3 regions of the Paenibacillus jepli genome follow, and region 2 is predicted to be linked to each of the others. Evidence: riboswitches for the same ligand, from Rfam matches in the RefSeq annotation. Region 2 holds a riboswitch; each other region holds the start of a gene.
What was found. Region 2 has a riboswitch for cyclic di-GMP ahead of ABC336_RS04275 (pyridoxal phosphate-dependent decarboxylase family protein). Riboswitches for the same ligand answer to the same signal wherever they lie in the genome.

Region 1: linked by a shared signal. The riboswitch ahead of ABC336_RS19245 (flagellar assembly protein A) and the one ahead of ABC336_RS04275 (pyridoxal phosphate-dependent decarboxylase family protein) in region 2 are both predicted to bind cyclic di-GMP.
Region 3: linked by a shared signal. The riboswitch ahead of ABC336_RS21125 (response regulator) and the one ahead of ABC336_RS04275 (pyridoxal phosphate-dependent decarboxylase family protein) in region 2 are both predicted to bind cyclic di-GMP.

The regions. Positions count from the first base shown of each region.
Region 1 is NZ_JBDFMD010000001.1:4,454,639-4,462,805, reverse strand. It holds gene ABC336_RS19250 (HD-GYP domain-containing protein) at 1-900, opposite strand, end outside; gene ABC336_RS19245 (flagellar assembly protein A) at 890-2,761, opposite strand; cyclic di-GMP riboswitch class I at 2,849-2,938, opposite strand; T-box leader at 3,213-3,478, shown strand; gene ilvA (threonine ammonia-lyase IlvA) at 3,589-4,860, shown strand; gene ABC336_RS19235 (TVP38/TMEM64 family protein) at 4,877-5,479, shown strand; gene ABC336_RS19230 (transposase) at 5,562-5,852, shown strand; gene ABC336_RS19225 (MFS transporter) at 5,997-7,232, opposite strand; gene ABC336_RS19220 (TetR/AcrR family transcriptional regulator) at 7,387-7,974, opposite strand; gene ABC336_RS19215 (FUSC family protein) at 8,110-8,167, opposite strand, start outside.
Region 2 is NZ_JBDFMD010000001.1:906,176-914,342, reverse strand. It holds gene ABC336_RS04285 (RCC1 domain-containing protein) at 1-2,413, shown strand, start outside; gene ABC336_RS04280 (AAA family ATPase) at 2,629-3,432, shown strand; cyclic di-GMP riboswitch class I at 3,629-3,713, shown strand; gene ABC336_RS04275 (pyridoxal phosphate-dependent decarboxylase family protein) at 3,789-5,459, shown strand; gene ABC336_RS04270 (methyl-accepting chemotaxis protein) at 5,527-7,206, shown strand; gene ABC336_RS04265 (ABC transporter substrate-binding protein) at 7,353-8,167, shown strand, end outside.
Region 3 is NZ_JBDFMD010000001.1:4,899,163-4,907,329, reverse strand. It holds gene ABC336_RS21160 (hypothetical protein) at 1-133, shown strand, start outside; gene ABC336_RS21155 (hypothetical protein) at 149-274, shown strand; gene ABC336_RS21150 (C40 family peptidase) at 521-2,530, opposite strand; gene ABC336_RS21145 (DUF6075 family protein) at 2,563-2,970, opposite strand; gene ABC336_RS21140 (RNA polymerase sigma factor) at 3,088-3,507, opposite strand; gene ABC336_RS21135 (helix-turn-helix domain-containing protein) at 4,159-4,506, opposite strand; gene ABC336_RS21130 (hypothetical protein) at 4,774-5,235, opposite strand; gene ABC336_RS21125 (response regulator) at 5,607-6,314, opposite strand; cyclic di-GMP riboswitch class I at 6,383-6,469, opposite strand; partial or broken gene ABC336_RS21120 (methyltransferase domain-containing protein) at 6,682-7,133, opposite strand; gene ABC336_RS21115 (hypothetical protein) at 7,166-7,348, opposite strand; gene merA (mercury(II) reductase) at 7,917-8,167, opposite strand, start outside.

The DNA.
Region 1 (8,167 bases), 3.5 Mb from region 2:
CCTTCGGTCCGAGAGAAGCACCTGGCTGCCGATCATCGTCTCCATCATCCTCCGTGCAAAGACGGTGACGACCTGGGCATCGAACTGATCAAAAGCGGATTGCGAGATTTCCTTAATGACCTGGTAGAAGGGAAGCTCATTTTTGTACACCCGTTTGGAGAGCATGGCATGGAAGACATCGGCTACCGCCACGATGCGGCTGGCGAGATCGATCTCATCGCCCCGCAAGCCAAAAGGGTAGCCGCTGCCATCCATTCTCTCGTGATGCCGCAAAGCGACCAGCGCGATCTTGTCCTCGATGCCGGACTGACCTGTCAGCATCTCGTAGCCGTACTCGGCATGCCGCTTCATCTCGGCAAACTCTTCGGCGCTCAATCTGCCGGGCTTGTTAAGGATCGATGCCGGCACGCGAAGCTTGCCGACGTCATGCAGCAGGCCTGCCGTCGCCAGCAGGCTGATCTGCTCATCATCCAGCTGGAGCCATTGACCGATCAGCACGGCCACCATTGCGACAGCAATGCTGTGCCGGCAGGTCACATCGTCCTCTGTCTGCAGTTTGTTAAGCCATTCGTACAGCATGCCCGCTTCCGCCGATTGCCGGACCATCGGTACGACCCGGGCCTGGATATCCTCCACGATGAGCTGCCCGGTATCCCGGGCGAAGTGAAAGATCCCCTTCATCTCGGTCACCGCATGCTCCAGGACTCGGTCGACAGCGGCATGCCGCGGCTCGACATCAGCCTCCGTCAGCTCCACACCCAGCGAGTAGAGCTTGCGCAGCACCTGCTCCGTGATCAGTGTATGCGCCGGCCACGCCAGCACATGATGTTTGGTATATACATTTTTATTGAGACTGCGGCCTATGAAGGGATGATTGCCGGTCTGATGCTCAGCACACACGATCCGATTCTCCGTTTCTGTCTTGAGTAGAATTCATCACCAGGCGGTTCTGGCGGACGCGAAACTCCATTTGTTCGACTGGCTCCAGGATATCCCTGGCAAACCGCCCTACGACTACCCTGCCTTCGTACATCCGGGAGACCACTACCCGCTCGCCCGCCTTTAGTAGGGTACTGCCGCCGGATTTGCCGCCCACGATCATCGCCGAGATCGAGCCCTCCGCCTCCAATTGAGAGCCCCGGCACACCGAGTCATGCTCATGAAAGACGATATGCCCTTTGGAGAACAGCTGGCTTTGCACAACTCCCTGCTTTTTGATCACGATGTCTCCGCCCGACATGATGCTGGTCATGTTGCACTGCTCCAGCTCGGTTCGCACGTCCAGCTCCTCACACCGCTTGATGGAATCCACTGTCTCGATCAGGATGAATTGCAGCTCATCTAACAGCTTTGACAGATTGGAGGTTTCCCGAAGCGGCAGCTGCAGCTCTTGCAGCTTGTTCTTCAGCTCGCCCAACTGACCGTTCTGGATCTGCTGGATATTGGAGATGCACTGCAGGATTTCCTTGACGGTAAGCGGGATCTGCCGGAACTTGGTTTCCAGCAGCAGCTGGAACATCTGCCGCTGCGAGACGGTCTGACCTCTTGACACTGCCATCGTCCCCAGCTGCTTCATGGTGCTCCGCAGCTGCTGGAGTTGACCGTTCAGATTGTTCGAGTGCGTGCACAACCGATTGAATAGCACGCCGTAATGTCCGGAATAAAGCTTGCTGCCGATAGCGTTGCCCTTGATATAGATGCTTCCCGTTGCTGTGGCAGTGGCGCGATAGACATTGCCCATGACGTAGATATCACCGAGCGCTTCTACGATCATGCCGTCGGTAATATTGCCGTAGATGATCACGTCTCCGGAGAATACGATGTTGCCCGTCTTCATATCGACATCTCCCGGCACGACATGCGTAGTCGTAATATCGATCAGCTTGATGCGCTCGCCGGTGATCCGCGGCCGGCCCTCCTTGAGCGCGTATGCGTCATGATGGGCCAGCCGGATATGGTTTTTGGCCACCAGCATGATGTCCTTGGAGCGCGGCGGGTCGATCGGCGTTCCAAATACATCATAGCCCGGGAGTCCGGGGACCAGCGGGATTTTGCGGGCGACCAGCTCGCCCACTTTCACGGACGGGATTTTCAAATGGTTGCGGTAATCGATCATACCGTTGACCTCTTCGAACTCGCTGATGATCTGCTCCTTGAAGAAGATTTCCAGCGTCGCGTCTCTGCCGGGGGTTGGATCCTTGCCTCTGGCGATCAACACAGGCTGATAGGTAGGATGGTCGAGTTCGCGCTGGATAGCCTGATAATCCACCTTCACCATCGCGAATTGTTCGAGCTCGGGAGCGATATCGATCAGGGTCAGCCGTTTGGGCAGTTCATACGGTACCCGTTCCGTCTTGACCAGCAGTTCAGCGGTTGCCGGTGTATCCTGCAGCCGCAGCCGATGACGCTCATTGGCGAGCAGGACGAACCATGCACGCATCCGGTCCGGCGAGAATTTGATATGGAACTGCGGCGTCTCCTCGAGCTCCCACTCCACCTGATCCCCGGGCTGCACCTGACAGCGGCTCGCCAGCGGCTCGCCATTGATCCGGAGTCTGACGGGAGGAGCTGCTTCGATGAACGGGTCTTCGCCCGGCTCACCGGTAGGGAGCAACTCGATCCGGTTGTCCTTGATCTTCAGGAAAGCGCGCATGCCAATTGAGGGACCTGATTGCGGCTCCCGCAATGCTCCCTCATCCTCTTGGAGATCCAACTGGCTGATCAACTCGAATAACTGGTCTTCCGACATCCGAGAAGACATTGGAATCACATTCCTTCCACGCAAAATAAACAGCAAAGCCAACCCATCTAGTCAGGGATAGCTTTGCTGTTCCACTATTCCCTACTATTCGGTAACCCAGCCACCGATAGCATCCGAAGATCCCTTAGGTCTGTAGCTTTGCGTCCCCGACTTTCGTCGGGTTTGCCTTTTTCGCAGTAGAAATCACATGATATAGTCCTTTGTGACCACAAAAACCAGCGTCAAAATTCGACACAGTAGTCTATAAGTATTATAATCAACTCATAAAATGGTGTCAATCGCCAATTCACATAATTATTGACATCTGATTCCAGCCCAATTAGCTGCATTCACTGTTCATGGCGGATATCTCCTATGTCGTTGAATAGCTACCCTGTTAATTATTGATGCCGTAAAATCAGCCTCCGGTTGACTTTTAATATCCGGGAGCGTATAAATGAAGTAGCTGATATACTTTTCGTTGACGGGAAATAGTAGGTCTGACATCCAAGGGTCTCTTCAGAGAGCCGGCGGCAGCTGCGAGGCCGGCGGGACCAGTCAGGCAGAAGATCCTCCCCGAGAATCCTGACCGAACCCTCCTCTGCGGGGTAGTAGGCTGTGGACGGTATCCTCCGTTAGCGGGAGCACGTATGGTGGTACGTGACAGAGAGCCGCTGCATCCGGTAGGAGCATTGCAGCGGAATAAGGGTGGTATCGCGAGTCTATCTCGTCCCTGTGGGACGGGATTTTTTTGTTTTCAAGGAACCTTTCGGTGCTGAAAACCGACTTTTTGAACACGGATTATTAGAAAAACAATTATATTAGGTTACGGAAGGGAATGATCCGAGATGAATCAAAACACAGGTGACAACAAGCCGCCGGTAACGTTGACCGATATCGTCTTTGCCCAGCATCTGCTCAAGGATGTCGTCAACCGGACGCCGCTGCAGCACAGTCGGGTGCTGTCCGAACGATATGGATGCAATGTACTGCTCAAACGGGAGGATCTGCAGGTCGTCCGTTCCTTCAAACTGAGGGGTGCCTACCATGCCATGAAATCCCTGTCGGCGGAGCAGCTTGCACGAGGCGTCGTCTGTGCCAGCGCGGGCAATCATGCTCAAGGCGTAGCGTACTCCTGCCAGGTCCTCGGGGTCGAAGGCCGCATCTTCATGCCCGCCACCACCCCGCGCCAGAAGGTCAATCAGGTCAACTTCTTCGGCGGCCCGCGTGTTGAGGTGGTGTTGATCGGCGATACGTTTGACGATGCCTATGCCGAGGCGATCGCCGCCAGCACCCGGGATGAGATGACGTTCATCCATCCCTTCGACGACCCCGGCATCATCGCCGGCAATGGCACGATCGGTCTGGAGATTCTGGAGGCCGCCTCCACGCCTCCGGATTATCTGTTCATGACGGTCGGCGGCGGCGGCCTCGCCGCAGGAGTCGGCGCATACGTCCGGGCGGCCGCGCCCGGCACCAAGCTGATCGGGGTCGAGCCGGAAGGCGCGCCTTCGATGAAGGCTTCGTTTGCGGCAGGCGAAGTCACGCCGCTCGCGGAGATCGACAAGTTCGTCGACGGTGCCGCCGTCAAGCGCGTCGGCGACTTGACCTTTGCGATGTGCAGGGAGTATCTCGACGAGCTCGCCGTCGTCTCCGAAGGGCGGATCTGTACAACTCTGCTGGAGCTCTACAACGAGAGCGCCATCGTGGCCGAACCAGCCGGGGCGCTGCCGATCGCGGCACTCGAGCAATATCGGGATGCAATTGTTGGAAAAACGGTAGTATGCATCGTCAGCGGGGGTAATAATGATATAGACCGGATGCAGGAGATCAAGGAACGGTCGCTGGTCTACGAAGGACTCAAGCATTACTTCATGCTGAACTTCCCGCAGCGGGCGGGAGCGCTTCGAGAGTTCCTCGATGATGTGCTCGGTCCGGACGACGACATCACGCGATTTGAGTACACGAAGAAGCATAACAAGGATAACGGCCCTGCGCTTGTCGGCATCGAGCTCAAGCAGCGCAGCGACTACGAGCCTTTAATAGCGCGCATGAACAACAAAGGGTTTCAATACCTTGAGCTGAACAAGGACCCGCTGCTGTTCAATCTATTGATCTAGAACGGAGACATGCTTTATGAGCAAGATTAATGAATGGATTCGTGAACTGTCTGCTACTGATCCCGATACACTGCAGCGGGCTTTGGAGAGTTACTCCTCTTACGGACCGCTGCCCGGCATCCTGGCGCCGCTGTTGGAAGCCATGCTGCCTTTCCTGCCGCTGCTGCTGATTATAGCAGCCAATGCCAACGTTTACGGCCTGGGGCTAGGTATCCTGTACTCCTGGATCGGCGTCTCGCTCGGTTGCATGCTGGTGTTCTGGCTCGCCCGCAAGCTTGGCGGCCGCCTGGGCAGCTGGCTGCAGCGCAAGTACCCGGCGACGTCCCGGTTCTTCCACTGGATCGAACGCAAGGGATTCACGCCTATCTTCCTGCTCGCCTGTTTCCCTTTCTCACCATCTTCCCTGATCAACATCGCTTCGGGACTGAGCACGATCCCGTTCCGTACGTTCATGATCGCCGTCTCGCTCGGCAAGGCTGTCATGATCATCTGTGTGTCGCTGCTCAGCTTCAACATCACAGATCTGGTGGACGAGCCCTGGCGCATCCTGCTGGCCGGAGCGGTGATGTATATGATGTGGTTCGGAGGCAAGCGTCTGGAACGGCGGTACCAGTACTGACCTACCAGACTTATAATCATCGATTGTTTGTGACATGCTATCAGGTGCAGGCTACACCCTATCACAAGGAGCGATGGTACCCGTGAGCGAACAATATCATGACATGCTTCCCATCTCCGGCGAGCCGGTCGAGGTGGATGGCATCTACCGCAACGAGTGGGGCGGCGAGACGACGCTGAAGCGCGGCGATGTCTTCCCCGCCGACCCGCAGCTGGGTACGACGGCGTGGGAGCTGACCGAGCTCGATTTTGACAATCATCATCAAGGACGTACCGACCAGCGGTTGATACCGGAGAAAGAAGTGAGCAACCTGGAAGCCCACCTGCAGCATCCGCGGCGCCATCCGGAGGATAAGGAGAAAGACAAGCACTAGCTGTGCCAGACGAGATCCAGCAGCACTTGTTATGCATGACTAGCCGAGGGCGCGACAAGCGTCGCAAAAGCAGTCTGTCCCTACAGGGCAGACTGCTTTTCGTGCTATCGAACTACCTACTTCTGACTCTATCGCCCCTTCTTCTTACTCTTCAGCGCTCAGGGCTGCAGCTCCCTGCACTGGCAGCTGCGGAGCACGCAGCTTCAACGTCACAAGCGAAGCCGCCGCCAGCAGCAGGCCGGATGTAAGGAACACTACGGTCAGAGAGGTTGCCTGCATATAGAATCCCGACACCGCCGTTCCGATCAGGATGAAGCCGGTGAATACGGGCGTGAACAGCCCGGTGATCCGGCCGATGTAGCTCTCGTCGACCGAGGTCAGCATCAAGGTTGCCAGGATCGTCTGCATAAAGGCCAGCATGATGCCTGTCATTAACCGCATCCCGCCCGTGAGGAGAGGCCAGAGCGACAGCCCCTCGACAATCGTGGCGAGCCCTAATCCGAAGGTGCCCAGAAGCAGCACACGGCCCTCCTTGCCCTTCAGCTTGCCGCCTGTAGACAGAATACCAGCGATGATGCCGCCGAGCAGCAGGCCGAGCCCGCTCACAGCCGTGAACCACTGCAGGCTTTCCTCCGGCAGCTGGAGCCGCTCTGTCACCAGGAAGATCTCCAGTGGCTGGATCAGCCCTGTCGACAACGCGATCAGGCCATACAGCACGAACAGCACGACCAGCTGCCGCTTCGCCTTGACATACACCACCCCGCTCTTCCACTCTGCATAGACGCTTGTTTTCTCCGGCCGTGCAACAGGCTCCGACTTCGGCAGGAAGGAGAGGCAGAGGGCGGACAGCGAGAACAACACCACAAGCGAGCCCAGCGCCAAGGAGATCCCGTACTGGGTATAAATGAACGTGCCGAGAACCGGGCCGCCGATAATAAACAACGACATCATCGTCTGCGAGATCGCCATCGCCGCACCGACTTGCTCATCCGGCACATACCGTTTGAATATCTTCATCGATGACGGCGCCGAGAACTGGGACACGATAGCCGACACTGCCGTTGCGGCAAATACAGCCTGCCAGTAACCGGCCTGCACAGCCCACAAGATCGGCAGGATGGACAGCAGACTCAGGATGTCGCCGGTAATCATCGTCCGTTTGGGACGCCACCGGTCAGCCAGGACGCCGCCGATGAGTGAGAAGATGAAGATCGGGGCATATTCCGCCAGCGTCAACAGGGATACGGCTATCGGGTTGCCTCCCGTCTGGGCTACGACAAAATACAATAGCGCCATATTGCGGATCCAGATGCCGATCTGCTGCAGCAGGTCCGAGCCCATCACAAGTACGAATACACGATTGCGAATTAACTCTTTCATAAATTCCGCCTCCATTAATCTGACCAGTCGGTTTTTTAAAGGGAAATCTCTTTCGAAATCCGACCAGTCAGTTTGTTTTTATTTGAAAGAAAAGCAATGTCTGCCCTTTACCGTAAAGACGAAGCATTGCTTATCTGCCGCTATTGCCACTTCATCAGCTCTCCTGCAACACACCGTGCAAGAAGCAGTCGACCGCGAGCCGGTAGATCTGCTCGATATTCTCGCCATCTTGTTCATAGTAGGTGATAGTAAGCCCATCCAGTACCGCCGCAAATAGCAGCGCAAGCTCCGGCACCGGAATATCACGAAGTCGGCCTTCCGCCGCGCCGCCCTGCAGGATCTCTTCATAGATCTGCCGTGGTGCCAGGGTGGTACGCAACAGCCGTTCGAGCATGGCCTGATCCTTCTGTCCCATGCTGAATTCTTCGGCCACCTTGATCAATGGGTTATAAAAATCCTCTACATAATACGCAGCTACGCCATAGATCCGCTCGATGAAGCTTGTATACGCCGGTTCCCGCTCCTTCCACGCCACCCACCACTCGTGGGAATGCTTCTCCAGCAGTTGAAGGAATAGCTCCTCTTTACTGTCAAAATGATAATAGATACTGCCCTTGCTGACGCCTGAATAGGTGACAAGATCCTCCATCGTAGTAGCCCCGTATCCCTGCTGAATGAATAATTCCTTCGCCTTGCTCAGGATCAGCTCACGCTTCCGTTCTCCTTTTGCTCCGGTTGCCATATTGGATTCACTCCTTGTCTTGCAATAAAGCTATCTGCCAGCCAAACAAAAAACCGACCGTTTGGTTTAATTCATTATACTTGAAGGAGCCGCTGCTGGCAACTCCTTCTTCCAACCTGTCTCCCCGATACTAAGCTAGTCGTCTTCAGATACTTCGCCGGAGGACGTCCGCTGCTCCACCTGCTCGACCAGC
Region 2 (8,167 bases):
AGACCTGGATGAAGTGGTAGCGATGGCTGGCGGCGGATTCCATAGTGCAGCTATCCAAGCGGACGGCACCTTATGGACATGGGGGTTGAACAATTACAGTCAGCTTGGCGACGGTACGAGTACTAACCGCAACAGGCCTGTACAGGTTCTGGATCAAGCGGCTGACGTGGCGGCCGGCGGATTCTCGACGATCGCTATGAGGCAGGACGCCAATGTATGGAGCTGGGGATTGAACAGCTCCGGTCAGTTAGGTGACAATACGGCTACTTTGAGACCAACTCCAGTGCAGAGCCGCGCGTCTCTGGATATCACGGCGCCTAGCGCCCCCAGTATGGTTATTGCTCCTGAATATGATAGCTATACAGAGCTGACACTTCGATGGGACAAGGCAACCGATAATATCAGTGTGCAAGAACAGCTGGAATACCGGGTCTACCAGTCGGATCGGGCCAATCTGAACACGGTAGCTTCCCTTGAATCGAATGGAACCCCGTTACAACCGTATACAGCCGATATCGATACCATAGCAATCGACAATCTGACAGAAGGCGGAATCTATTATTTTAACGTCATCGTTCGGGATGTCCGGGGGAATAAACGGGCGTATGCCATGCTGCAGGCGACGATGCCTGAAAGGGAGCGGTACGCTGTCACTTATGAGGGGAACGGCCATACTAGCGGGACACCGCCTTTAGATCAGCAGGCTTACTTGGCAGGAGAGGAGGCTGTCGTGCTCGGCAATGCCAATGAACTTGTTCTGCAAGGACATTCGTTTGGCGGTTGGAACACCGCGGCGGATGGCTCCGGGACGACCTATGCGCCGGGAAGTCGCCTGAGCGTCACGGCCTCCACGACGCTGTATGCGATCTGGCTTCGCGAGCCGAGCGATGTGAACAGTCTCAGCAACCTTCTATTCTATCATGCCGAGGATGAGCTGGAGTTGAGTCCGGCCTTTGCGGAAGAGCAATTGACCTATACGGCAGAAGTGCCGCATACCATGGACGCTGTCGCTGTAGCGGCGGTGGCTGCAGATACGGCAGCCAAGATAGACGCGTCGTTAGTTGACGGGCAGGAAGCCTTGGTGTGGGGGCCGGTCGAGCTGACCAGCGGCGAGAGGAGCGGGGCTGTGCCGTTATCTCCAGGCAGCCAGACGGTCCGGCTAACGGTGTCTGCAGAGAATGGCGAGACGCGGCTGTATACGATCACCATTATCAAAGCAGAGGAACCTGAGGAGCCCGGAGAACCCGGAGAACCCGGAGAGCCCGGAGAGCCCGGAGAGCCCGGAGAGCCCGGAGAGCCCGGAGAGCCCGGAGAGCCCGTGATTACCGAAATTGGCATCCGTTCGGATTCTGCTTACCAGACGCAGTATCGCGTGGGTGATACGTTGAATGTCACGGGATTGCAGCTGGTTGTCCGCTGGAATGATGAGAGTGAGACTACCCTGCCGGTAACGGCGGATATGGTCAGCGGTTTCGACAGCAGGCAGCCGGTTGCTCAGCAGACTCTGACGATTTTATATGAAGGATTTACAGCCACCTATACCGTATCCATTACGGAGCGAGCGTCTGCTCCTGCACCCGTATATCCGGTCTATTACTTGATCAGCTTTGACACAGGGGGCGGAAGTGCGGTTAACAGCATCCGGGTTGCACCAGGTTACCCGCCTGGCGCGCTGCCTGTCCCTGAGCGGGAAGGTTATATCTTCGAAGGCTGGTATACGGTGGATGGGGAAGCATTTACGGGTTCTTCCAGTGTCCTTGCCGATCTTAGTCTGACGGCCCAATGGCGCGAGTCGGCTGATGCGACTGGGCCTCCGGAGCCTGGTGCTCCCGAAGAGCCGCAGGCTCCGGAGGTGCCGCGGGAGCCAGAGAAGCCAGAACCGCTGACGATTCATTTTGCCGATGTGCCGGCGGCGCATTGGGCCAGCCAGGAGATCGAGCGTCTGGCAGCAGCGGGCATCATCACAGGTTATCCGGACGGCACGTTCAGGCCATACGACAACATGACAAGAGCGGAGTTTGTGCAGATCATCGTACAGGCGCTCGGGTTGCCACCTGAAGAAGCTTTCGTATTTGAGGATACGGAAGCCCATTGGGCTAGAAGCTCGATCGCCATAGCGGTGGGGGCCGGTATCGTCACGGGGATGAATGACCGTACCTTTGCTCCGGATCAGGTCGTCACCCGTCAGGAGATGGCGGTCATGCTGATGCGTGCTCTGGGATGGGAAGGCAGCGGCGCCCCGACTCGCTTCGAGGATGAAGCGGCGTTTGCAGCCTGGTCGAGAGAAGCGATTGGAGCGGCTGCTTCCAGCGGTGTGATGCTTGGCTATCCGGACGGGAGCTTCGGTCCCGAGCGCCGCGCGACGAGGGCGGAAGCTGTGGCGGTCATCGTACGATTGCTAGAGAACCGATAGATTGAGGCTGCAATCGGCAGCTTAACATCGTTATTGTAGCAAGCCCCTGTCATTCATCTGGCAGGGGTTTGTGTCGTTAGCTTCCGTCCGCTAGCAGCGATGCGAAGATAAATAATCATGACTAACAACTTGCTTGCATTCACCTTCGCTTGCTATAATAAAATGTAAACATTACGATTAAACCACAGGCAACAGAAGGACAAGGAGACTGCCCCATGAGCAAAACCAAATCGAACTCTCGTATCCCCCGAGCCAAGGGAATCGATACAGCCACTTACTACGCACCTAAAGAATGTGCAAAAAAAGTAAGGCGAATCGTACTGCCGCCCAAAAATCGCCAGATCGTCGAGGAGTTCGTAACCATCCTCGGGATGAAAGAAAAATTCGAGCTCTGCGATGTGCCGATTCCCAATAAGGTTGTTTTGTACGGACCGCCGGGGACAGGCAAGACGCTAACCGCTTTTTATCTCGCATCCCGGCTCGAAATTCCGCTCGTGCTTGTGCGGCTGGACGCGATCATCCACAGCCACCTGGGCGAGACGGCGAGCAATGTCCGCAAAATTTTTGATTATGCCAAGTCGGAGCCGTGTGTACTGTTTCTGGATGAGTTTGACGCGATCGCCCGCACCAGAGACAACAACGATGAAGTCAAAGAAATGGCGAGGGTAGTCAATACGCTGCTGCAATGTCTCGATGAGTTCGACGGCAACAGTATTCTGGCGGCTGCCACCAATCTGGAGACCGAGCTCGATATGGCAATCTGGCGTCGCTTCGATACGAAAATGTCGTATTGTATGCCCGATGATGGGGCCAGGTCGGAGTATATCGGTCTCTTGATCGGCGACTTTGGACATGAAGAGCAGGTCCGAGCATACGCGCAGGAATGCTTGGCCGGCTGCAGCTATGCAGACATGGAGCAGGTCATGCTCAAGGCCAAACGCAAAGCGATAATCGAGGATCGGCCGCTTAGTGTTCTGCACGTAAAAGAAGCTTACGTCGAGTATGCGCCGCACACCTAAATGTATTTCACGACTTCCCGTTAATAACTCGGGAAGTTTTTTTGTGGAATTTAAGTGCAAACAATACAGGGTGGTTAGCAATTTAAACTTTTGGTAAATTATGTTGCCAAGATGATTCTAATGAACTATAATAACTATCGGGATTATCAGATTGAGTGGGTCAAAGGTATAGAAAGTTTCACTTTTTCTTCGGAAATGAATAGTTAGGCAAACCTATTGAAAGATAGGGACGCAAAGCTAAAGGGACTAACTCCTCAGGGATAAGTCAGCCAGCTGCACTTGAGTAATGGGTGAATTGCGGGCCTTTTGTCCTGTGTTCACCTTTTTTGTGTGACCTTGGAGAAGGAGATGAAGCAATGAGAGAGAGAAACCACACGGCTGTAACCTCGTTATTCCCTAGCGAGGATGGCGATCTGCAAGAGAGAGAAAGACTCCTGCAGCTTATCGAACAACTCGTCAGCGGAGTAGACGAGCTCAAGGATCCGGACCGAGTCAATCTTAAAGGGGAGAAGCTGCGTACCGAGCGCTTCTATGAGGATCTGATCCGCTCGAGCATCATCCCGCAGAGCGGCAAGCAGCTGGAGCAGGTAAACCGCGAGCTGCTCGAGCTGCTGCATGATCATCCGTACCATACACGCTACTTCCTGACGAATATCCTGCCGATGGCCAGTACGCCCGGCATCCTGGGGATGATCACGGCGATGCTGGTCAATGGCAACAATCTGTGGGATGTCTATGGGCCTGCGGGTGCCGAAGCGGAGGTAAGGGTCATCAGCATGATGTCCAAGCTGGTCGGTTACGATGCCCACCGCAGCGGCGGATATACGACCTGGGGCGGGCAGGGCGCCGTCTTCACCGGCCTGCGTCTGGCGATCGCCAAGTTCGCACCGGAGGCCCCGCGCAAGGGCGTACCCGGCAATCTGTTCGCATTCTGCTCCGACTCGGCGCACTACAGCTTGTTCAAGTCGATGGAAGCGACAGGGATCGGCAGCGATCAACTGATCAAAGTACGTACGCGGGCGGACAGCGCGATGGATGTGGACGATCTCCGGGCGAAGCTGGAGAAGGTGATCGCAGGCGGCGGCATCCCGGTCTACATCGTCGCGACGACCGGCACGACCGATGCCATGGGCATCGACGATGCCGAGCTGATCTACGCGTCCGCAGCCGATGTTGCGGTGAGGCATGGGCTGCAGCGTCCTCATATTCATGCCGACTCGGCGCTGGGCGGCTTCTTCGCTTTCTTCAACGCGTATGATTTTGCGGACAATCCGCTCGGCTTCAAGCCGCAGGTCAGGGAGGCGCTGCAGGCCATCGCACGCAAGATGCGCCATCTGCAGTACGCCGATTCGCTCTGCTTTGACTTCCAGAAGCTCGGCCAGACACCTTACCTGACCAGTCTCTTCCTGGTCAAGGATGCGGCCGATCTCAGGCTGATCGATCTCCAGCCGGACGAGACCCCGTATGTGGGGCACCGCGGGTACGGACAGTATCATACGGGCTATACGCTGGAATGCTCGCGGATGGCCAGCTCGATCAGCATTTACAGTGCGCTGCTGGCTTTCGGCGTGGAAGGTTATCAGCGTCTGCTGGGGCAACTGGTCGAGGTCAACCTGACCTTCAGGGAAGTGCTCCGTACACAGCTGCCGGAGGCGATAGTTGTCAACGCGGACAACCCCGGCATCGTGACGCTCTTCCGGATCTATCCCGAAGGCGGGCCGGGCTTCGAGGAGGAGCTCTCCGGAAGCTGCAGTCTTGAGGAGATCGAGCGCACCAACCGTCTCAATGCATGCCTGTTCGAGGCGCTCGGCGAGCAGCGGGACCGTATTTTCTTCGGGGACACCAAGAAGCATCTGGTCGTACCGACTATCGACGGCGGCTTCACCGCATTATATGCGGCCAAAATATTCGTCATCTCCCCGTATACCGAGCCAGGAGATGTGTATGGAATAGTAGATTATCTGACAGAGCGGATCGGGAAAGCTTATGCAGCCTATGCGAATCCGTCGATCATCAGTAGGAGGTAGGACGTTGGAACAGCAGGATCAATCACCCCCCGCGAGGAGCTTTCGGGGCAGGATGCTCGTAAAAATCATGAGCAGCATATTAGTATTGGTGCTGCTCATCTGTACTGTATTTTGGATTACCGTATATCAGATGAACAAAAACCTTTCCGACAAGCTGGAAGATCAATTCGAGCTGCGGCTGACGACGAACATCCAGGCCGTAGCCAATTATCTGGCCGCGATTCCCGAGCAGGCATTCGATATCGATGGCCCGGATCATCCGGCCTATCATAAGATCAAGGCGCAGCTGGAGTCTTATCAGGACGATTATTCGCTGGAGAACGTCTATATCCTATGGCGCGCCGGGGAAAGGGAGCAGATCGTCATCCTGAGCGGTGTCGATGACGATTATGGCACCGAGTATCCATTCACGGACGAGATGAAGGCGGCGCTGGAGACGGACAGGCAGATCGTAAGCTCAATCTACGAAGACGAGTACGGCATCCACAAATCCGTCTTTATCCCTTTGAAAGACGCGAGCGGGCAAAATGCCGGCCTGGCCGGCATCGATCTCGACGCCTCCGTCGTGCCGGAGACGAGAGCGACGGTGTACACCGTAACGCTGGTAATTATGATCATCGTGGCGGTGGTCGGGGCGTTGGTCGCTTACTTCATCAGCCGCAGTATAACCAGGCCGATCATTCGTCTTGCCCAGGGCACGGAAAAGGTAGCCTCCGGATTCTTGTCGGAGCAAGTCTCGATCCGGCGGTCGGACGAGATCGGCAAGCTGGCGAAGGCATTCGAAGACATGCGCAGCAATCTGGAGACGCTGATCCGGCAGATCTCGGCCTCTGCTCAGACGGTGACTGCGACCAGTGCCCAGCTGTACCAATCATCGGAGGAAATGAACACCAGCTCGCAGCAGCTGGCGGGCACGATGAATCATATGCATGAGGGCGTGGCTGAGGTCGCATCATCGATTACTGGCAGTGCCGCTGCGATCGGCGAGGTCCATACCGACCTGGCGGCAGTCAACCAGGAAGTCCGATCGATGCAGGAGATGGCCCGGGCGGCCGGCACCCAGTCGGCAGAAGGTCAGCAACTGGTCGAGCAGACGCTGCGGCAGATGGATGCGATCCAGCAGGAGATGCGGCAGTCCCAGGAGGCGGCGACACAGCTCGATTCACGGTCCAGGGAGATCGGTGAGATCATCACGATCATCACGGATATCGCCCAGCAGACCAATCTGCTCGCGCTCAATGCTTCTATCGAGGCAGCGCGTGTCGGCGAGCATGGCAAAGGCTTTGCCGTTGTAGCTGACGAGGTCAAGAAGCTGGCCGACCAGTCGTCCAAAGCTGCCGGCTCAGTGACCGAGCTGATCTCCGGGACGCAGCATGACAGTGTGCTCGTCCTGCAGAGCATCTCTCAAGGGTCTCAGGCCGTGGAGCAGGGCCAAGTCTGGATCCGGGACATGTATGACAATTTCAATCTGATCTACAGCGGCATCTCGGCGTTCTCGGAACGGATGGATCATCTGCAGCTGGCGCTCGACAAGGCCGATCGTTCCTTTGAGGTCATCGCCGGGTCGATGCAGAGCATCTCGGGGATAACGCAGGAGCAGTCGGCAGGCTATGAAGAGGTGGCAGCTGCGGTCCAGCAGCAGAGCGCGACGATGCAGGAGATTACGAGCGCGATCCGCCATTTGACGGAGATGGCAGAGGAGCTGCAGACGTCGGTACGTCGCTTCAAGATCGCGGATCGGACATAAGATGCGATGATAAGGGCAGCCTGGCAGCAGGCTGCCCTTTGGGTTTGCCGCAATACATTCCTTGACAAAGTTAAAAGTAATCATTACAATTAAAACGTTGATTTTATAATAGTAATAATTACGTATATGTTGAGGGGAATCGGACAATGGGAAACAGAAAGAAATCGGCATTATTACTCATGATGATTGTTGTGCTGCTCCTGCTGGCGGCTTGCGGCAATCCGGCGGAGAACAGGGAGGAGACGGATGCCGCACCTGTGAATGCAGCGCCTGCGGGCAATAGCGGAGGCAATCTGGCTGCAGGGGAAGAAGAGATCTTCCAGGCTGTAACTGCGAAGGATGTGACCGGCGAGACGATCGCGGCTGACGAGCCGGTAGTGAAGGTGGCGTGTATCGTGTCGCTCTGTGTCGATGTGCTTGCCGAGCTGGGTATGGAGCCGGTGGCCGTCGCCGAAGGCGGCGTCCGGGTGATCGCCAGCGCACCGGAGTTCTACGGGAGCAAGGGCGAGACCTTCCCGTCGATCGGCGGCAGCTTCTTCGAGCCGAGCCTGGAGGACCTTGTCACTGCCGCACCGGATCTCGTCATCGGTCTGCAGGGTGTGCATGATGCCTTGCGCGAGGGGTTGGAAGGGATAGCGCCACTCTACCTGGCCAATCCGGTGCATTATAACGATTCGCTCGCCATCCTGGAGACGATCGGCCAGCTCACCGGCAGGACAGAGGAGGCCGCGGCTGCGCAGCAGCGGTTCCAGGACAAGCTGGAAGGCGCTTCCGCCGAGGCTCCCAAGGACAAGAAGGCGCTGATCATCTACGGCTCGGATGTGAATTTCTCGGTCATCACTGATTCGGGTCTCGGCGGTACGGTCATGAAGGAGATCTCGGACTATCCATGGAAAGTCGAGAAGCCGGAGGACGATCCATTCGGAGAAGGCGCTGTTCCTTATTCGCTGGAGCGTCTGCT
Region 3 (8,167 bases), 4.0 Mb from region 2:
CAAGTGGCCACCCTTGCCTGAGCATCTGGTCGAAGTGCCTGCGGATGCTTCCCGGCTGCTCGCCCCGCCGCGAAAGACCGCAATGTCGCCCGCAGGGAACAGCAGGCATCGCCCGTTGCCTACCGCCAGGTGAGCAAGGAGGTCAGCCATGTTTGAAACATTCTACATCCTCAGTGGTGCGCCGTTCTCCCTGGACATGATCTACGAATCGATCATCCTGGAGAAGACGCTCGACGGATTGGCCCAGTCCCTTTTTCCAACTATTTGCTGCTAATGAAAAAAGCCGGGCTGTTCGAATCCCGGGTTACAGACAATGGAAGTACTACAGTAGAAACGAAGAAATGCTTATGCAGCTAGGCGATTTTATCAAGAATGAAATGTATGGCATAATGGAATTGTCTAAGCTTGTACATGAACAAAGAGATATTAAAGGAGTACTTTAGAAGGGAAATGCTCGAAAGCCCTGAATAAGTGACTTCCGAGCATTCCGAGAGTACATCTTAGAATCATGATTTATTCGCTACATTTTAACCGCGGGTCTTCCAAACAACACTTGCTTATCCGAATCAAACAGATTACGATACACCACCTGCCCCCGACTTGAGGAAGCATCTACAACTTTTCCATTCCCCGCATAAATTCCAACATGGGTTATATCCATAAATCTACCGTTGCGTTCGTAGCTCCAAAATACAAGATCGCCAGGGACCAGTTCTGCCGCGCTTACTGTCAGGCCATTTTCTACGCTAAATCGGGCCTGTTCCGCAGCGGTACGCGGTAAGTTGATACCAAGCTGTCGATAAACCCACTGAACGAGATAGCTACAATCTGTAAAGTCATCCTGTCCGGCCTTCGGTTGACTGTACGGATCGCCTAAACGAGTTAGCGCCAATTTGACGACTTCGCTGCCTATTTCTCCCTCGGGCAAATGCTGCCCAATATCCGCAAGCTGCCCCGGCGTCAAGCCAATATCCGTTTCTTTACCCAACATCGCAAACATGAGTGGCCGAAACTCTCCAGACATCATTTCCTTCATGATGTCCATCTGTTCATTTGTAAAGTGATAAGATTCAGCCTGTTGCTCCGCAGTTTTGCTCGAAACGGTAATATGCAAAATGTGTTCATAGCTGGTAGTCGTCTCTTCGCTGGTAGTCCCATCTTCATGCTCTACCGTAACGCTTTCCGTATGTTCGATCGTTTCGATACGGGATTCCAGTTGATTCATGTCCCAAAACACCGATTGGATGATCCCGATCCTTGTTGCATCAAGTGTTGCTACATCCATTCCGTTTTCTGAATCCATAACAGTCTTCACGGCAAAAACGACTATAATATCCATCCAATTATCTATTCGCGTGTTGTCCGCGCTACCGGGGTAATGAAACTCCACCCGGTCTACACGGCCAGCGGACTGCTGTATTTCTGCCAGTCGGTCGGCATACTCAATGTCCAGCTCTTGAACGATTCGGGAAAGCGGCTTTACATCGGCATCCGTGTTTTCACCGGAAACAAAGATGCTGAACGGAGAGGAAATGACAGCAGCTATAGCCATAACAATGCACAGCAATACAATAACGGTGCTACTAATCCCCAAAAGCGCGGCTACCCCTTTGACAAGCAAAGCGGCTGCTTTTACTACCATTTTAATGATCCGAAGATTTAATCGTGCTGCAGCTTGTGCTCTTTGAATGGAGCGGCGGGCAGTCATCGCCATCTGTGCAGTCCGCTGTGCTGTCCTGACGCCGTGCATTTTTCCTTCCGCTTGGGTATCAGAATGGCTTTTAGCCTGTCCTAACCTTTGTCCCGTTTTTATAAATGGCGATAATGTCTTAAACTTCCGTTCTTTACGTTTAATCGTATGGCCTGCTTGCTTGGATATAGCGGAGGGAATTCGGGATGACTGTTGCCTGAAATGCCGCTTCCTCAAGCTTTCGGACGTTAGCGCTTTTAGACGATTCCCACGTACATTTGCTGAATGAGATACCGCGGCGGTAAATGCTCCTTTTTTTCCGGCTGGTTCTTGATGTCTACCTTTCCGATTTAGAATTCGGTCAGGAGAGCTATCTTTGCGAGAAGGATGCGGAAGCCGGGCATTAACCCGGCTTCGTATAAAGCGTTGTTTTCCTGATTGCTGGCTAGATGACAAAAGATATTTGCCATCAACCGGCTTACGGAGATGCAACCTGTGGGCAAGCTGCAATTGACGTGTACCCGAAGGCTTAGTAATTATGGCAACGGGGTTCTGCCTCGCTACCGTATTATCCTCTGACATTGCCCGCTTTTTTTGAATGAGCCTTATCAATCTTTTGTTGATAACCACGCTCATTCCAATTTGAGCACGTACCGTTTTATCTATGGCCGATGCAGAATGGTGCTGCGCATATTCAACTGGAGATTGTGAAGTCGTCTTGTCATTGTCTTTCTGCTGTTTCGTGCGGGCGCTCGAACGTTTTACACGATCCATCAAGTTTGGCAATCTATCCAAACGTTTAATGTCTTTTACAACTGTCCTCGTTTTAATATCCTTCATCGTCCTATTCCACTCCCTTAGCTGGTAGCCATTCAGCGAATTTGTTCAGTCGGACGTTTGAAAATCCTCTCTTGGCTTCTGCAATAATCAGGATAGCGAAGGTGAATCGCTTCAAAAAAATAGGGAGCGTAGCTGCAATCGAATAATTCGTGGGGAGTGGAGTAGCGTTCCCAGCCTGTTTCCGTCCAGCCATTCCACAGATTAAAAGCGAGCCTGCACACGCGAATAGAACTACCGGTTTGCCAAGAGGCCGCAAGACCTTCAGGTTTAATGCCCCCATTAGAAAAATCAAACAAATCGCGGATATGACTCCGGGTATCTCGGGAAATGCCTAATGTGTAGAAAAGTGCCCGATGGTAGCCGTCATTGCATTTCCTTTCGTCCAGCATTTGATAGTAGAATTCCTCGTGTTCTACATCTCGAAATAGAATCGGATTCATTGATACCTGCCCCTCTCATAGAAAATGAGCGGCTGGTTATAACCAGCCGCTTTCTGAACATGGCCTTCTATAAAACTGTTCATTTTGGCACGAAAACCGGACCCTTCGATGAAAAAATTACATATTTTTGAGCAAGTGTCCCATTTGTCTCAAGCCTCTTTGGATAGATTTACGAACAGCCCGTTCATCGACATGCTCGGCTCTGGCAATCGCGACTTTGCTCATGCCTAGAAAAAAGTGAGCATAAATTCGTCTTGCGGATTTCTCCGGCAACTGGCACAAAGCCTCATAAAGCTGCTGCCGGGAAAGCTTGCGCTCGTAAGCTTCCTCCGATGAAAGTGAAAGAAAGAGAATATCCTGCTCAATACCGTCATTCCGATCAAGCGAGTAATAAGCTTGATGGCGATACACGCGTAACCTGTATGCGCTTTCATGCAAGTCGAAGCGACGGATTTCTTGCGCAACTTCTTCATCCACATCAACCCACACATCCGTCTTAAAAAAGGGATACATATCCCGCAAGTTAATCCTTTTCATATTCGTCCCTCCATTTTGGTTTTTAGGCAAACCAAAACAGAGGGGGGAGAGCGACAGCCTAAGCTTCCTTTAAAGCGTTTGTGAATAATCTCAAAAAAACAAAAAAGACTTTGCCACAGAGCATGCCAACGCTCCATTGCGGCTAAGTCTGAAAGTGATCGTGTTAAAAACCGTAGAACAGACACATAAAAAGATCGCGGCTTGATATTACAGACAACTGGGCTGGGGGCACATAAATATCAGCTCCATCCTCACATGGCAACACCATGCGAGAAGAAAAGCCATCTGTTTATGTTGGTGCTGCCATCCAGAATAAAAAAGAGCGCCTCGCGACTCTTCCTGATAAGGAAAAGAAGCGGCGCTCGATGCCTGATTATGAGAGAACGGTATAGGAGGGACAAACAGACAATCCTGATTATACAGCTTCAGAAACGGCTCGCTCTAGCCCAAAACAAAAAAACAGGCTTTCCGAAACCGGATGGCCTGTTTGCCTCTCAACATACTGTTCCTGTCTTGTTCACGATACCATCTTATCATGAAAACCGTGCAAATGGGGTGCATAATTGGTGCATATTGGATGCATTCCCATTTTATGTTCGGTGCATGTTCGGTGCAAAAAGAGTGCAACAAAGTTATTTTGAAGAAGAATTTCTAATCGGATTCCTTATCATTCGGCTTGCGCCACTTCAACAAGTGTTCTATATGTTTGAGTAAGAAGGCCACTTCATCCTCTGGACAAAACTTTAACAATTGGATTAACTGCTCCAACGGCTGTAAGCGAGGCGATTGGTCAAATGAAAACAATTGATGCAATTCGATCCTCAAGCCATTGGCGATTTTTTGTATATTTTCCAAGGATACATTTTTTAACCCGCGTTCGATTTGTCCGATATAATTGGGATGCAGATCCGCTCTTTCAGCAAGCTGCTCCTGCGTCAACCCCAGTTTTTCCCTTAATGCCCGAATTCGTTGACCAAAAACTTCCCTTATGGATAACAATATGACCACCACCTTATGTTTTCAGCTTATAAGGTGGATTTTCACAAATGAACACACGATAAGTTCCCTATTTATAAAACTCATAGTGTCTGTTATAATGAATTCATCTACTAGCTTTTATTGGGGTCGGAAAAAAACGAACTCGAAAAGATTAGACATGCAATTACGGGGAACCTTATAATAGAGGTTAGGTTTATATCCTTGCATTTTTATTTCTGCTCACCAAAAAAAGATGCGCAATAGCATCTTTTTTCGGATACTGATCTTTTACTTTTCATCAAACGGGTCATATTCCAATAATGCTGTTCGGCTTTTAATTTTGCGGTATATTTTCTGCAAAATTCGTTTCCGATGATAGAAAAACGCGCGGCGCGATAATCCCAAGCGGTCCATGGCGGTTGAAAACGCCAGTTGATCTTGATATCGCAATTGAACGAATCGTCTTTCCTCTGGGGTGAGAGCCGAGAAAGCGAATTCGATCAATCCGATTCTGGATTTAAGAAACGGTATTTCATGCTCGGTGATTTCCAAACGATGAATGACTGTGCGAAGCAACGCGTCATTGGGTTGGCCGTAGCCATGGATCGCCACTTCATGCAACGCTTTGGTCAAGCCCGGAATATGCACAAGCTCTGTTTGCGCATATTCCAGCCGTGCTTTCCAATCCGCATAAGCCATTAACCAAGTCTCAACTTTTTCATAAGGGGTTATTTGTTCAACTAGCAACATAAGTCTCTCCCCCCGTTTCCTATCCGGCTATCCAGACATAATTCACACTCCATTTCTTTTCGACACATGTCGATCATCCTTTCATTCATCATTTTGGGGACAACCCAAACGGTGAATGAGAAAAAAGAACCACGTTGAGCTTGTCCCGTTCTTCACATGACAGACTCCACCTATCCAATGCATCATCCTTTAGTTGCTTTTGCCACAAATCCCTCCTATTCATAGTGGGTCATTTATCCTTATCCATATCCCACCTTACCCCTCATTGTACCTATTTCCGATGTCATTCGGCAGGGTGATTTATTTATCACCCTTAAACCTGTGAATCCTGTCGAAGTAGATCGTATTTCGTCACCTCAAAGAGCATCGTGCTATTTATTGTCCATAATATCCACTAGTCCAAGCCGCCTTGCCTTTTCTGCTGCTTCTTTGATCGATTTTGTACCGAGCTTTCTCCTAATATGACGAACGTGCGTCTTCATCGTATTTGGTGAAATACCCATCAATTGGATCAACTTGGGCTGGGAATGACCTAAACTGATTAATTGAAGCACTTCCCTTTCAGTCATAGTCAACTTACAACTAAGTTCCTGGCGCTTCAGCCGGATGAGTTCCTCGCGAAGTACCTTCGATGCTCTCGGATGTAAGGATGAGCTACGGTGATACGCTTCCCGAATTGCGATAACGATGTCTCGCATATCGGTTTTGCTTATAAAGTTTACCGCCCCGACTGTAAATGCCTCGACGATCGTTTCAGGATCTGTACTTGAGGCCATAGCAATAATAGGAACATCTTTTTTTGCGAGAATGTCCTTTGTAGCATCTAACCCATCACGCCCAGACGACTGTAGCGTTGCATTCACTACCACAACATCCACGTCCAACTGTAAACTAGCTCGCAATGCCTCTTCTTTGGTGGCAGAAGTGTTAATGAGATGAATATCCGTCGCTTTTTTGAGCAATCCTGCAAAGCGACTGCACCATTCTCGGTCACTATCCACTAGCACTACATTAATACAATCTTTGCTTTTCTCAGATATCATAGGCAATTCCCAATGAAAGTCTATTCTGGATATCATACTGCCCTCCTCAGTTTTCTAAATAAACAAATAACAAAAACACGACCCCATAGGCCGTGTATGGCAAATTGGGTAGCCCGGCGGTCATCACTTGAACAGTGAGAAGATCCGTGGCTTTGCGTCACTGCCTTTCGACAGTTTTGCCGTTTTCCATATTGAGTTGCCGGTCAACCGAAATCGCGATGCAGACTTAGGTGTTGATTTCATTTAGTTGACATCAAATAGAGTAATACGTTTGCTTGATGTTACTAGAGATTCTCTCTCTCTGCTACAACATCATGTTCGTTTTAATTTGTCACACAATTTGTTATGCAATTTGTTATACAATTTGTCATTCCAGCTAATGAATGGTGAGCCGATTTCCCGTCACGTCAACCGAATGGTCCTTGACCGGCAGATGCTCGATCTCTCCCAGCCGAAATTCTGTATTGGTAAATCCGCTTTTGCTCGCATTTTCGCGGGCGCGGCTGACCATTTCCGGTGTCATATCCACACCAATTACGCGGCCGGATGCGCCTACCTGACGAGAGGCAAGAAAGCAATCAAACCCGCCGCCTTTGCCCAGGTCCAGCACAACTTCTCCCGGTTGCAACCCGGCAATGGCTTGCGGATTGCCACAGCCGAGGCCAAGGTTCGCCCCATCCGGAACGGCTGTCAGTTCTTCTGATGGTAGCCCATTTTAGAGGAAACGTCTACGGGCGACTCGCAGCAAGTATTGGCTGGCGCACAACAGGACTCCGCCCCTACGCCCTGTAAGGCGATTTCCTTATACCGATTACGAACGTTTTGACGAATATGATCACTACTCACTTGATTCATGAAAGATCACTCCTTAGTTTAATTTTATAAAATCAACAGCAGCCCATAGAGCAGCAGGCCGTTGGTGTTGCACGGATGATTTGTTGTCTGCTGAAGAATCGGCCAGAATGCTTTTGCATGGCGGCTGACCATTTCCACGCTTCTCTAGCGGATCGTTCAATTTCCCTTTGGCGTTGTTTCATGAGCATTTCCACAGCAAACCAATTGAGGTTCATGTCGGTCCCATCCTTTATCGATAATGTGTTACGACTTCAAGGAGCCATCCTATAGCGATGGGCCTGCGGTGCAGTAATATGCTGTACATAGGCTGAAGCGCTTTGGCTGATCGCCTTGTCTTCGGCTGAGACAACTCCATAATGGACAAAATGAGGAAGAAAGTACATTCCGGTCAAATTCGCCGTCGCTTGGAGGGGCTGGTTAGTTCGCTGATCGTGTAATGGCTGTATCCGCCCACCCGGTACGAATGCTCCGTCCGCTAATCGATATGGCCAGAATGAGTTCCTTACCTTGCAGCGCTTTCTCTCCCGATCCATATGCCCAGCCATACTTTAGCACTTCCTTAACGGGGGCGCAGGATTTTCTTAATTACAGGCAAATCTTGAGAGGGAGGGGCAAATTTATCGAAAATTACTATACGGAGTACCGCCAACAAAACGAAAACGTACGCTAAGGATATTTATATGAGTCAACAGCCATATATGCGCAAAAACAGGCTCCCTAGGCAGCCTGTAGTTTATTGAAATCGCTCTCCTCAAACATGTGAATTACCACAGATAATATACCTTACCCAGCGCAACAGGATAATTTGGATACATCTTTATTAAACGTAAGAGCCGCCAGTTTTAATCCTTCAGCCATCGTTAAATATGGAGCTAGGCTGTCGCGTAAATCTTCAACCGTTAAACCGAATTTTACAGCAAGTGTGGCGGCGTAAATCACATCTCCTGCATTTTCGGCGACAATATGAACGCCGAGCACCTTTAACGACTTGGAATCAGCAACTAATTTAAAAACGCCTGTTGTTTCGCGATTTA